3 regions of the Emergencia sp. genome follow, and region 2 is predicted to be linked to each of the others. Evidence: riboswitches for the same ligand, from Rfam matches in the RefSeq annotation. Region 2 holds a riboswitch; each other region holds the start of a gene.
The links. A riboswitch is a leader RNA that binds a small molecule or an ion and turns the genes downstream of it on or off. The one in region 2 is predicted to bind cobalamin.

Region 1: linked by a shared signal. The riboswitch ahead of ACMQ5W_RS08380 (energy-coupling factor ABC transporter permease) and the one ahead of ACMQ5W_RS14200 (hypothetical protein) in region 2 are both predicted to bind cobalamin.
Region 3: linked by a shared signal. The riboswitch ahead of cbiD (cobalt-precorrin-5B (C(1))-methyltransferase CbiD) and the one ahead of ACMQ5W_RS14200 (hypothetical protein) in region 2 are both predicted to bind cobalamin.

The regions. Positions count from the first base shown of each region.
Region 1 covers NZ_DBFWLQ010000009.1:17,924-22,137, reverse strand. Annotated here, with positions in the region: gene ACMQ5W_RS08395 (energy-coupling factor ABC transporter ATP-binding protein) at 1-840, opposite strand; gene cbiQ (cobalt ECF transporter T component CbiQ) at 849-1,625, opposite strand; gene ACMQ5W_RS08385 (energy-coupling factor ABC transporter substrate-binding protein) at 1,612-1,959, opposite strand; gene ACMQ5W_RS08380 (energy-coupling factor ABC transporter permease) at 1,962-2,711, opposite strand; cobalamin riboswitch at 2,950-3,132, opposite strand; gene ACMQ5W_RS08375 (SpoIIE family protein phosphatase) at 3,244-4,214, opposite strand, start outside.
Region 2 covers NZ_DBFWLQ010000021.1:22,632-26,845, forward strand. Annotated here, with positions in the region: gene ACMQ5W_RS14190 (fibronectin type III domain-containing protein) at 1-552, shown strand, start outside; gene ACMQ5W_RS14195 (DUF4430 domain-containing protein) at 555-1,901, shown strand; cobalamin riboswitch at 1,962-2,152, shown strand; gene ACMQ5W_RS14200 (hypothetical protein) at 2,436-3,110, shown strand; gene ACMQ5W_RS14205 (bacterial Ig-like domain-containing protein) at 3,181-4,214, shown strand, end outside.
Region 3 covers NZ_DBFWLQ010000024.1:168,686-172,899, forward strand. Annotated here, with positions in the region: gene miaB (tRNA (N6-isopentenyl adenosine(37)-C2)-methylthiotransferase MiaB) at 1-806, shown strand, start outside; gene ACMQ5W_RS15895 (NUDIX hydrolase) at 818-1,372, shown strand; cobalamin riboswitch at 1,540-1,733, shown strand; gene cbiD (cobalt-precorrin-5B (C(1))-methyltransferase CbiD) at 1,837-2,958, shown strand; gene cobI (precorrin-2 C(20)-methyltransferase) at 2,959-3,645, shown strand; gene cobM (precorrin-4 C(11)-methyltransferase) at 3,649-4,214, shown strand, end outside.

The DNA of each region.
Region 1 (4,214 bases), on a different contig from region 2:
TTAAAGGCTTGCGATATAGGATTCCAGTTCCGAGAGGCTTCTGGGAACTGGCAGATCAGCCGGCAGAACCCCTTTTGCCGTCAGACTTTCAAAGAGTTCGATGGCTGCCGGTTTCTTCAGATTGGTCTTTTCCAAGACCTCACTATTTGAGAACACATCTACAGGCGCTCCCTGCATCAGTGTCTTTCCATCGTGAATCAGAACGATTTCTTCTGCCCACTCTAAAGCATAGTCTACATTGTGGGTGGACATCAGCACGGTAATACCCTGGTCAACCAACATGTCTACTATTTTGTTGACAATGACCGTATGCTTTGGATCCAAAGAGGAAGCCGGTTCGTCCAGAATGATCACTTCTGGATTCATGACCAGGACGTCTGCAATGGACACTTGCTTTTTCTGACCGCCGGAGAGAGAATGGGTCGGTTTCTCCATAAAAGGCGTAATTTCCAGGGTCTCAATCACCTGTTCCACCGCCTCCTTGGCGTCCATTTCACTCATGCCGACGTTCAAAGCACCAAAAGAGATTTCCTGAAATACTGATGCAGAAAAGAGCTGATTGTCCGGGTCCTGAAAGACGATGCCTACTTTGCTCCTCAGGTTCAAAAGGCCCTTCTTACTGTAATCAACAGCTTCTCCATCAATATACAGGGTTCCGCCGGCAGGCCTGTGAATGCCGTTGAGACATAGAAAAAAAGTGGATTTCCCTGCTCCGTTAGCCCCCATAAAGGCTACCTTTTTCCCTCTCTCAATTTCCAAACTCATACCGTTGAGAGAATAGCTCTTTTCGTCGTCGTAGGAAAAGTATAACTCCTCTGCTTTGATGATGATATCTTTCATCAGAACTCCTATCCTTGCAATTTTATAAATACGGTGAACCCTAAAAGAACGAGTTCAAATACTGCAATCATTATGATGTTTCTCTTGCTGACGTCGTGATTTTCCTCCAGCACTTTGATTTCTCCACTGTAGCACCTTGCCTCCATAGCATCGTAGAGGTTTCTTGAGCGTTTCATGGCTCGGATGAAAAGAGCCTGCACCATGCCGCCGAAAGATTTGATCGATGTACGAAGATCCTTGTGTCCCAACCTGGCATTCTGGGATGTGGAAATGTAGTAAGCTACATCCAGCAGGACAAAGATGTATCGGTAAATCAAGAGCATCAGTTCCAAAAGCAGAGCCGGGCAGTGCATCTTTCGCAAGACAGACAGAATGTCCGTCATGGTCGTATTCAGCGACAGGAAATAGAGGCAGGAAACTGCCGCTAAGGCTGTCACAATCAGCTGAAGACCGTGTAAGACAGAATCCCAGCTGCCGGTCAGGAACCAACTGCCAATCTGCAGGGCAAAGGCGTCCAGAGGATGCTTTGATACGTTGACGATAATGGCGGCCGTACTGAGAAGCAGAAAAGCCAGAGGTACCAGCATGAGATTGCCGTACCTCCTGGCTGAGATTCCGCCGATTTTTATGGTCAGAAAGCTGTTAAGAACCATGATGAAAAGTCCCATCACGATGGAACGACTGACAATACAGAATATGAGAGTCAGCACCGCGAAGGCAAACTTTTCAGCTGGGTTAACATATCTGATTTTTGATAAGTAGCAGAGCTTATCAATGACTATCACTGTTTTCTACCTCTTCATCCTTTTTCCATTTATGTCTCTCGTAGAAACGGCCCATGATAAAGGCCACAATCCCCACGCCGATACCTGTCTGCAGACAGAATATCAGACTTTCAATTTCACCGGGAATTTCTCCCCCTAGATACTGTTCCAAAATCGGTTCGAACCAAGGCGTATATTCACTGCCCTGAATTTCCGCCACCATCTGGCTTCCTGCATCGTCAGAACCGCCGAATTCCGCGCCCTTCAGTGCAAAAAAAGGGATGACAGCGATGAGTATGGCGATAACCAGCAGGACGATGACCAGTCCTTTTCTGCTCTTAGTCTTCTTCTCCATGATTATCTGCCCTCCTTTATGAATCCGATGGATCTCAGCTCAGGTTTTGCAAAAGATTCCAAGCCGATGACGATGACCACGGTCAAAATTCCTTCAACGATTGCCAGTGGCAGCTGTGTCGGGGCAAACACGCCCAGGAACTTCACGGCAGAAGCCATGACACCACCTACTTCGGACGGATAAGCGACAGCAAGCTGAATGCTTGTTACACAATATGTAAAGATGTCACCGATCATTGCCGCTAAAAATACAGAAACCATCTTGTTGACCTTTAACTTCTCACAGAGCTTATACACGCCAAAGGAAACGAATGGTCCTGCAATGGCCATGGAAAAAGTATTTGCTCCCAATGTAGTCAAACCACCGTGGGCGAGCAGAATCGCCTGGAATAACAATACGATAATTCCCAGGATGCTGACAGAAGCAGGTCCGAACAAAATCGCGCCGAGACCCGTTCCCGTCATGTGAGAACAGCTTCCTGTAACAGAGGGAATCTTCAGTGACGATATAACGAATATGAATGCTCCAGCCATGGCCAGAACAGTAATTGCTTTTCTATTTTCACTGAGGGTTTTCTTGATGGAAATAAACCCCCATACCACAAAGGGAACACAGATAATCCCCCATACCAGAGAGTGCGTCGCTGGTAAATAACCCTCCATAATGTGCATCGCACTTGCCGTCGGCACGAGTCCGAATGCAACAGAGAGCGCTGAAACAATTGATAAAGTCAGTTTTTGCCTTTTTGTCATTTTTTCTCCTTTCATGAATAAACAAAAATTCACGCATTTTACGACTAACGCTTAGCCAGCCACAGGCTGGCGCGTTAAAGAATAAGGACTTCCCTTCAATTTTCTGTGAAAATTGGGGCAGGACCATTAAAAAAACGCTTGTCCGAAACAGACAGGCGTCTCGCTGGAATCCATCAGCAATGACACTGCTTCTGGGTTTCCATGCGTGTTCACACCCGGCCATCGTTCGTAACCTTGTGCAAATTGGCTGTATTCAGGTAGTTCTTCTGACTTAGACATCAAACACTCACATCTGCGCCTTCCCAGTTTCCCAGTGACATTGTTGAGATGTGGCTACGTCTTCACAGCGGCGTGACCGTGCAAGTCTCTCACTTGCTTCTCTTTTAACCCCTGTTCGGGGACCTTCCTACATTCAATTGTAATTTTATTCTACTACGACATTTACGTTCTTGTCAAGGTAAACAAGAAGAAAGACCACGGTAAACTGTCCTTTACCAAACTCAGCAACATTGGACAAGAAAAAAGCGGCAGCTTAAATAGCTGCCACCATGACGGTCAGATCGTCCCGTTCCCTAATTCCATATTTTTCCGCCGCTTTGTTGACGATTAATTCCGCCACCGTATCCGGGTCGCGGCTGCCAAGTTCTGTCAGACGTTCTCTCAGCCAGAGGCCGTCCGGGTCGCGGCGGTCGCAGTCAGTAACACCATCCGAGACCATAATCAGCAGGTCACCCCGCTTCAGTCTCACGTCGATGTATTCCAGCTTCAGTCCGTCGACAATCCCCACCGGCGGCGCAGGCCGTTTCAACATAGATACACTGCCATTATGTTTTACAAAGGTGGATGCAGCGCCCATCTTAAAAATCTGCGCTCTGCCGGTCACCTTATCTATAATGGCTAAATCCACTGTAGCGAACATCTCCGCGCTGTTTCCCGTCATCAGAATCGCATTGACTGTTTTCATGGCGATGTCCACATCAAAGCCTGCCGCCAGCAGCTTGGAAAGCGTCGTAACCACCAGCTTGCTTTCTGTGGCCGCCCGACTGCCCTTCCCCATACCATCACTGATAATCAGAGCCTGTTTATTTTTACCGAAGGAGAAAGAAAGACAACTGTCCCCTGACACCGCCTCGAAAGCATAAGATGCACTGCCCACCAAAATCTGAGGCGCGTTTTTTTCAGCTGATGATGCTCCTCGACCGTCTAAATCCGTCATCAGCTCGCTGACCGTCCTGGCCATGCCGTCAAATTGGTAAGAGACAATCTGCTTATTATCCATCCCCGCACTGTACAGCTTGCTCAGACTGAGAAAGACCTCCCGCTTTTTCATCAAATCCCGCTTAATGGCTTCTAGTTTCAGGTCTGCCCCCGTAGCCGACTGCTGGCAAAACCGTTCTTCACCGATGCACCACAACCTGGTGATGATGCTGCTGGGTACAGCGATAAATAAAGCCATCACAGCCGCGGCCCCATAAATTTGATCGCTGGCTGATACGGCAATGG
Region 2 (4,214 bases):
GTAGGGCTGACAGCCCTGGGGATTGATCCAACCAAAGATAATCGCTTTATCAGAAATGGAAAATCAGTGCTCGACGCTTTGCTGACTTATTACGACGAAAACAGTGGTGGATTTCGCCATGTAAATACTAGTACAGCAGGATATAAGCCAGTGGTCAATTCCATGGCTACGGAACAGGGATATTACACGTTAGTGGCCTATGACCGATTGCTCGGCGGAAAGAGTTCGTTATATGATATGACGGATGGGAAGACCATCTCCAAACCAAAGAAAGCAGCCATTACCTCGCTGAAATCGACGAAAACAAAGACCATGACGGTTAAATGGAAAAAGATTAGCGGGGTGAAGGGTTACCAGATCAGATACGCGGTGAGCAGTAAGTTCACCGGCAGTAAGAGCACAACTGCTTCCAAGTCGTCGACGGTAAAAACGATAAAATCTTTGAAAAAAGGTAAAACATATTACGTAAAAGTAAGGGCTTATAAAACAGACGTCAAGGGCAACAAGATTTATGGAAGCTACAGCACGGTGCAAAGGGTTAAAGTGAAATAAGTATGGATAAGGATTTTGAAAAGAAAGTGAAGCGCAAGCGGCTGCGCGTCATTGCCGTAATTCTGATTGTAGTCGCACTGGCTGTGTACCTGATTCTTGATATGAACGTTGAGAAGGCAGATTACTCGGATTCTTTAAAGGAGCAGATTAAAACCGCCCAGGAACTGCTCTCTGATCAACGGAACAACGCAGGGAATGAAAAGGGGCAGTACGCCCAGTACACACTGCTTGCTTTTGAAAGGCAGATTAAGTCGGCAAAACAGATTTCTAAATCTGAAGACAGCGAGTACAACGACAAAAAAGAGGCTTATGAGGCTTTGAAAGACCAGACAAAGGAATTTAAAAATGCGGAAAACGGAGATGTCGTAGAACAGTCTGTAGTTAAGAAACTAGCTGCATCAAAAGAAGCAAAAGAGTATACGATAGAGATCAAGGATAAGAAGGAGATGACCTATACCCTTGATGGCGCCAATGTAAAAAAGCCTGTAACAATTAATTTGACGGCAAAGGAAGAGGGGCCGTATTACGAGCAGATTAATCATATTCTTAGCAAATTGTCATTGCAGGGACAGATTATCTCGTTCTACCAGCAAGGCACCTTTGGGGGCACACTTAAGGTCTCTATTCCTATCTATAGCGAGAAGAAAACAACAGGATGGGCATATAAAGTTGACTTAGAGAAGGGCAAATTGGAGTTTGTATCCAAGGCGAAGATCGACCTTAAGGCACAGCAGGCGGCCTTTTCTGTCGAGGAGGGCGGAGATTACGTCGTTCTGACTAAAAAAATTCACAAAGACGCTGAGAAGACGGTGGATATTAAAAAAGCAGAAAAAGCCGTTGAGGATAAGAATGACAGCGGCACTTCGAAGGATTCCGATCAGAATAACAACACGGGAAACGGCGGCGGTTCTTCACCGGCAACGACCCCAGAAGAGGAAAAAATCTCTGTTTCCATAGAAATTAGATGTGACACGTTGGCCAATGATTTATCAAAGCTAGAGGACCCGGCGCTGGAGGCTTACGTTCCATCAGACGGAATCATTTTGCCGACTACGAAGGTTACTGTCAAAAAAGACAGCACCGCATATGATGTGCTGAATAGGGTATGCAGAAATAAAAACATTCAAGTAGAGTCGTCGTATACGCCGACTTACGGTTCTTATTACGTAGAGGGCATCAATTATCTCTACGAGTTTGACGGCGGCAAGTTAAGCGGCTGGATGTACAAGGTCAATGAAAGTTTTCCTAATTATGGAAGTTCTGAATACACGCTGAAGGACGGAGATAAGATTGTCTGGGTTTATACTTGCGATCTGGGCAAAGACGTGGGCGATAACAGCATGTCGTGATAAGAAAAATTGTGTTGATTTTATGTCAGTATGATGATAGAATGAAGACACGAAAAACAATTACATATCGGCGTTTTATGTTCTCCTCTTAAGGAGGAGCTAAGAGGGAAGCAGGTGTAAGTCCTGCACGGTCCCGCCACTGTAAATGAGGAGTTCTTCTCTAAGGCACAGCCACCCACTGGGAAACCGGGAAGGGAGAGAAGGATGATGATTCACGAGTCAGGAGACCTGCATAATTCGATTTCTAGTCGGCGGAGAAACGACGAGGATGGAAAGAAAACTGTCAGTTAATACGGACTGTGGCTATTTAGTCATGGTCCGTTTTTATTTGTCTGTAAGAAAGCTGGCTAATATGGACCAGACAGACGTCAAAAGAATGCCGAGCATATATTTGTTTGTACAGCAATCCACGTAAGGGGGACTGCTTACATATAGAAAGAGTGGCCACTCTTTAGCAGAACTGCAGCAATTCCGCTGCGATTCTTAGGTAACATAAGAAGAGCATTATGCTCTAAAAGATAAAGGAGGTCAAAAATGACTAAAAAACGTTCAAGAAGAATCATTGCTGTTATGATGGCAATGGTAATGACAATGGCAATGATGTTTGCTATGACGACAACATCGTTTGCAAGTACAGCGGATCCGTCCGTAAAAGTATCCGTTACCTATGGTAACTTTGACACATCTGGCAACTATACAGGCAATGGCGTCATTAATGCACAGCTGCCTACACAGATTGCAAACTATAATGTAGATATCGCAACAGTCGATTACTATATTAGCGATATGAATTTGAAATCTGTTTATTTGCCGGCAGGTGTCACTGATCCTCAAGCAGGCGATGCAACAGTAATTGATGCAATTATTGCAGCAGTTTGGGATAATTACTCCAATGAAGATGAAAGCGGAAATCCTACCGTCGTAGGCGGATGGGACAGCTGGACAACACCAAATGGCGGCTATATTTCCAACATCGTTAATTACCCACTAGTGTCCAATGCAACAACCTATTTTAAGGGCGAAAATGGAAACAAATGGGGTCGCTCAACAGGCACTGGATGGAACGTAGCATATAAGTATGCTGACGGAACCATGACAGCTGCCAGCGGATATACCAGCAACATTAAATTGGTAGATGGCATGGAAATCATATTTGATGTCAGCCCATATGATATGACTTGGGATACAGGATCCGCTTGGACTGAGTAAGTTATAACTATGATAGAACAAGCTGCTGCCCAGTACGGCGGCTTGTTCGTTTCTTTGCTTATAGGGAGAAATGATGAGAAAGAAAGTAATAAGTATAATTGCTGTATTTGCACTAATACTTTCCATGCTTCCAGTTCAGGTCATGGCAAGCAATGTTCCAGAACCTCAAGTGGGGGCGAGCGATATTAGTGGTATTGAGATTCAACTAATTGATTCACGCACTTCTAAACCGAATGATATTCAGCTAAAGGAATCTTTTAGACCAGAAAACGAGGAGTATGATATTGTGCTGCCTTGGCATATGGCGCTAAATTCAAAACTCCAAGTTAAATACCAGGGAGATGATCTGCCAAATGATGTAAAAGTAACTGCTAAATATCCTGGTGTAGGAGGGGGCGCAGCCATCGAACTATCTTCGGATAACTTTGCAAAGCTTGAGACTTATTTGACCCAGGATGTTAAAACTTTGGAAATCCAGGTTGGGAATAACTCGGGTGTTCCGAAAACATATAAAATTAATATTAAATATCAACAATTTTTAACAGGTCTGGAATTAGAGGATGATAATGGAAATACACGAGATATAGCACCTTCTTTTTCTTATGATACTTTATCGTATACTGCTGAGATTCCAAAGTCCGTTACAGCAATTACAGTAAAAACGCAGAGTGCTGGAAATGCAGCTATTACTGTGAACGGAGTTTCTGGAAAGGAAGTTAAAATAACACCGGACTGGAGTAATGGGGATACAATGGAGATTCCCATTGTAGTAAGTACTGACGGCTTTGAAAGTACAACGTATACTTTAACACTGCAGAAAACAGAAATTGACTACGTACCATATTTTACAACAAATCTCAAGACAATTCCGCCTATTAGCTATGTGCAGGGGGCAGAGAGTAAGCCTTTAACTGTAGCAGTACATACAGAAGGAAACGGAACGTTATCCTATCAGTGGCACAAGGTTGCTTCTAAGACCGCAAGTCCAAGTAATACGACTAAAATTGCTGGTGAAACTGCAGCCTCCTACAAACCTCCAACTACTTATGGAACAAGTGGAATGGGCAATTTTTATAAATGCAGAGTCACATATATAGTTAATGG
Region 3 (4,214 bases), on a different contig from region 2:
GAGGGCGGGAACGAAGCAGACGTCCAGAAGAAATTATCAAAGAGGTCAGAAGCCTGGTATCTGATGGAGTGAAAGAAATCATGCTGCTGGGACAGAATGTCAATTCTTACCGTGGCGATGAAAAAACTGATTTTGCGGATTTGCTCTATCGCCTCAATGAGATAGACGGGCTTGAGCGCATCCGCTTTATGACTTCTCATCCTAAGGATTTATCGGACAAGCTGATTCAAGCTTTTGTGGACTGCGATAAACTCTGTAAGAATATTCACCTGCCGGTACAGTCTGGCAGCAGTCGTATTCTAAAGAGAATGAACAGGAAATATACAAAAGACGCGTATCTGGAACTGGTGGCAAAGCTGAAAGCAGCTGTGCCTGGTATTACCATGTCTACAGATATCATCGTGGGGTTTCCGGGCGAGACTGAGGAGGATTTTGAGGAGACCCTGGATTTGGTTCGAAAGGTGAGATACGATTCTGCTTTTACCTTCCTGTACTCCATTAGAAAGGGAACTCCAGCAGAAAAATATGAGGAGCAGGTGGCAGAAGACGTAAAGCATGAGCGGTTTAATCGGCTGGTAGACCTGATCAATTCCATCAGCGCAGAGAAAAATGCCCAGTATACTGGAAGGATTGAAAGAGTCCTCGTGGAGGGAGCGAGCAAAACCAACAGCAAGACCCTCTCGGGCAGGACCGACGGATTCAAATTAGTCAATTTTGAAGGGACAAAGGACATGATCGGTAATTTGATCGACGTAGAAATTACGGAAGGGAAGACCTTCAGCCTGGAAGGCAGACTTAGAAAGTGATGGCAGCGGATATGAAAAATCTGAAACATATTGTAGAAAACTATAGACCGACCTGCGAACAGGAAACATGCGATCGGAAAATCATGTTGCAATTCTTAACTGCAAATGCGGATTGTCTGACTCGCGACAACCAGATCGCCCATTTTACTGCATCATCGTGGATTGTCAATAGGAGGAGAGATAAAGTTTTGATGGCATACCACAATATTTACGACAGTTGGGCCTGGACTGGAGGCCATGCTGACGGAGAAGCGGATCTGCTGCAGGTGGCTATCAGAGAGGCTTGCGAGGAGACGGGCATCACATCAGTACGGCCAGTCAAAGAAAGACCATGTTCTTTAGAAATCATTACCGTGGACGGGCATATCAAACGAGGAAGTTACGTTGCTTCGCACCTGCACATGAACTTGACCTATCTTTTGGAAGCGGACGAGGGCCAAGACCTCTTTGTGAAAGCCGATGAAAACAGCGGTGTCAGATGGATACCTTGTGATGAACTCGACAAATTCGTCAGTGAGCCGTGGATGATGACGTGGGTGTACGAGAAACTGCTGAAACTGCTTTGAAAAAAGCAGTTTTTTTCCTTGAATACTATCAATTGATAGTCTATCAGGAGACGAGATTGATTTTGAATTAACAAAAACAATGAAAATCCTCAAGAAGCCGATGAAAGTTTCTCCCCAATCTGTTGACACGGTCAATTTAATATAATATAATTTTATCTGTTGAAGTGAAATTGAATAGAAATATTGGTTGACAGAACAAGTCGTAATATGGAATCAGGTGAAAAACCTGAACAGTCCTGCTGCCGTAATGATTGAGTTTCATGCGAGGCGAAAGCCAGCCACTGAGGGGTCCCCTTGGGAAGGTGCATGTGAGACGCCTGAGATCAAAGTCGGAAGACATCCCAATATTTGGCCATAAAAGTCACAGGATATGAGTTTTAGGTTAATATTGGAGAATTTATTTTAGAAGATATTAAGAACCCGAGTCCTGGAGATTCGGGTTCTTGTTTTTGGTAAGGAAGTATATGGAAAAATTTACGGTTAAGAATGGAAAAAGACTGAGATTTGGATATACCACGGGAAGCTGTGCGACGGCCGCTTCAGCGGCGGCGCTGGAAATGCTGCTATTTGGCAGCAAAGTGGCACGAGCAGACATTACGTTGCCTTCGGGAGAAAAAGCATCCTTTGAGATTGGAGATATAGCTGCCGAACCTGACCAGGTCAGCTGTTCGGTCACCAAAGACGGCGGCGACGATCCTGATGCGACCCATGGGGCTAAGATCTTTGCCAAGGTTCGTCTCACAGAGGGGGATATCTGTGTCAAAGGCGGCGAAGGCGTGGGTCTGGTTACGGCTAAGGGGCTGCAATGTGCAGTCGGAGAGCCAGCTATCAATCCGGTGCCAAGAAGGATGATGATCGAAAATGCCCGGCGCATTTTGCAGCGTTACGGCACAGACTGCGGCGCAGAGATTACCATTTCTGTGCCGGAAGGAAAGGATATCGCGGAGAAAACTTATAATCCCCGCCTGGGAATCGTAGGGGGAATTTCCATTCTCGGGACGACTGGAATCGTAGACCCTATGAGTGAGAAAGCGCTCGTGGACACCATCAAAGCAGTTATTGACAAACAATATGAGGAGGACCCCGAAAACATTCTCATCTCCCCTGGCAATTACGGCAGGGACTTTTGCCGGGATTATCTGGGTCTGGACATCGAAAGGGCGGTGCCTGTGTCTAATTACATTGGTGAAGCTTTGGATTACATCAAATACAAGGGTTTCAAGAAAATACTCTTTGTTGGGCACACCGGAAAACTGATCAAAATTGCCGCGGGCGTCATGAATACCCATTCCGCTTATGCTGACTGCAGAATGGAGGTGATCGGCGTTCACAGCGCTATCTGCGGTGCTGATGCGAAGACCGTAGAACAGATTATGAAGTGCGTCACCACAGACGAAGCCTTCGATTTGATCAAAGACAAGTCCTATTATGCGGAAGTGAAGAATAGAATTTTAGAGAAGGTGCTCTACCATCTGCGCTTCCGGCTCAAAGGACAGGCAGAGATTGAGACAATCATGTTTACAACAGATAGAAGTCATATCATCAAAAGCCCTGGGGCTGATATGATGACGGAAAGGTACATATAAATGAAAGGTAAATTTTTTGCAGTAGGTGTAGGACCGGGAGACCCGGAATTGATTACCTTGAAGGCAATCAACACGATGAAGAACAGCGACGTCATCGCAGTGCCGAAAAGCGGCGCTTCAGAGAATATCGCTCTGAAAATTGCAGGGGCATATATAGAAGGCAAAACCCTTTTAGAGTGTGATATGCCTATGATCAAGGACAAGGAACGGCTGGATCAATACCACGACCAATCGGCAGAAGAAATCGGAGCCTTGCTGTTAGAAGGCAAGACCGTTTCCTTCCTGACATTGGGCGATCCTGCCATTTACAGTACCGTGATGTACGTACACAGAAGACTGACAAATCAGGGATTTGATACAGCCATCATTCCAGGCATTCCCTCCTTTTGCGGTGCGGCAGCCAGCTTGAATACTTCTCTCTGTGAAAGAGATGAAATGCTGCATATCGTGCCTGCGACTTATAAAGGCCATCAGGCGGAAGAACTTGAAGGAACTAGAGTTTTGATGAAATCTGGTAAGAAAATCATGGCACTGAGAGATGACCTGATCAGGCAGAACGCCATGATGGTGGAATGCGCCACCATGGAAAATGAAAGAGTTTACAAAGATTTGAGCGAGCTGAAAGAACAGTCCAGCTATTTTTCTTTAATCGTTATTCCCTCAGAAGATAGACAGAAGGAGAAATAAACAATGATATATTTTATCGGAGCAGGTCCTGGTGCAGCAGATTTAATTACTGTGAGGGGAGCAGAACTACTTAAAAAAGCTGACGTTATCATCTACGCGGGCTCACTGGTGAATCCGGCACTGCTGGATTATGCCAAAGAAGGCTGTCAGATTTTCAATAGTGCAAAGATGACATTAGAAGAGGTCATCGAAGTGATGAAGAAAAATAAAGAAAAAGATGTTGTCAGACTTCACACAGGCGACCCTTGTATTTACGGAGCTATCAGAGAACAGATGGATATTTTGGACAGAGAATCTCTGGAGTACGTATCCGTGCCGGGGGTCAGTTCCTTTATAGGTGCAGCGGCCGCCCTGAACGCAGAATATACACTGCCAAACGTAAGCCAGACAGTGATTTTGACCAGAATGGCAGGAAGAACACCGGTTCCCGAAAAAGAGGAAATTTCAAAATTGGCTTCTCACGGCGCTACGATGGTTGTATTTCTTACATCCACCATGCTGGCAGAGTTGTCTGCGCGATTGATCGAAGGCGGTTATGCGCCGGATTCTCCGGCAGCGATTGTGTACAA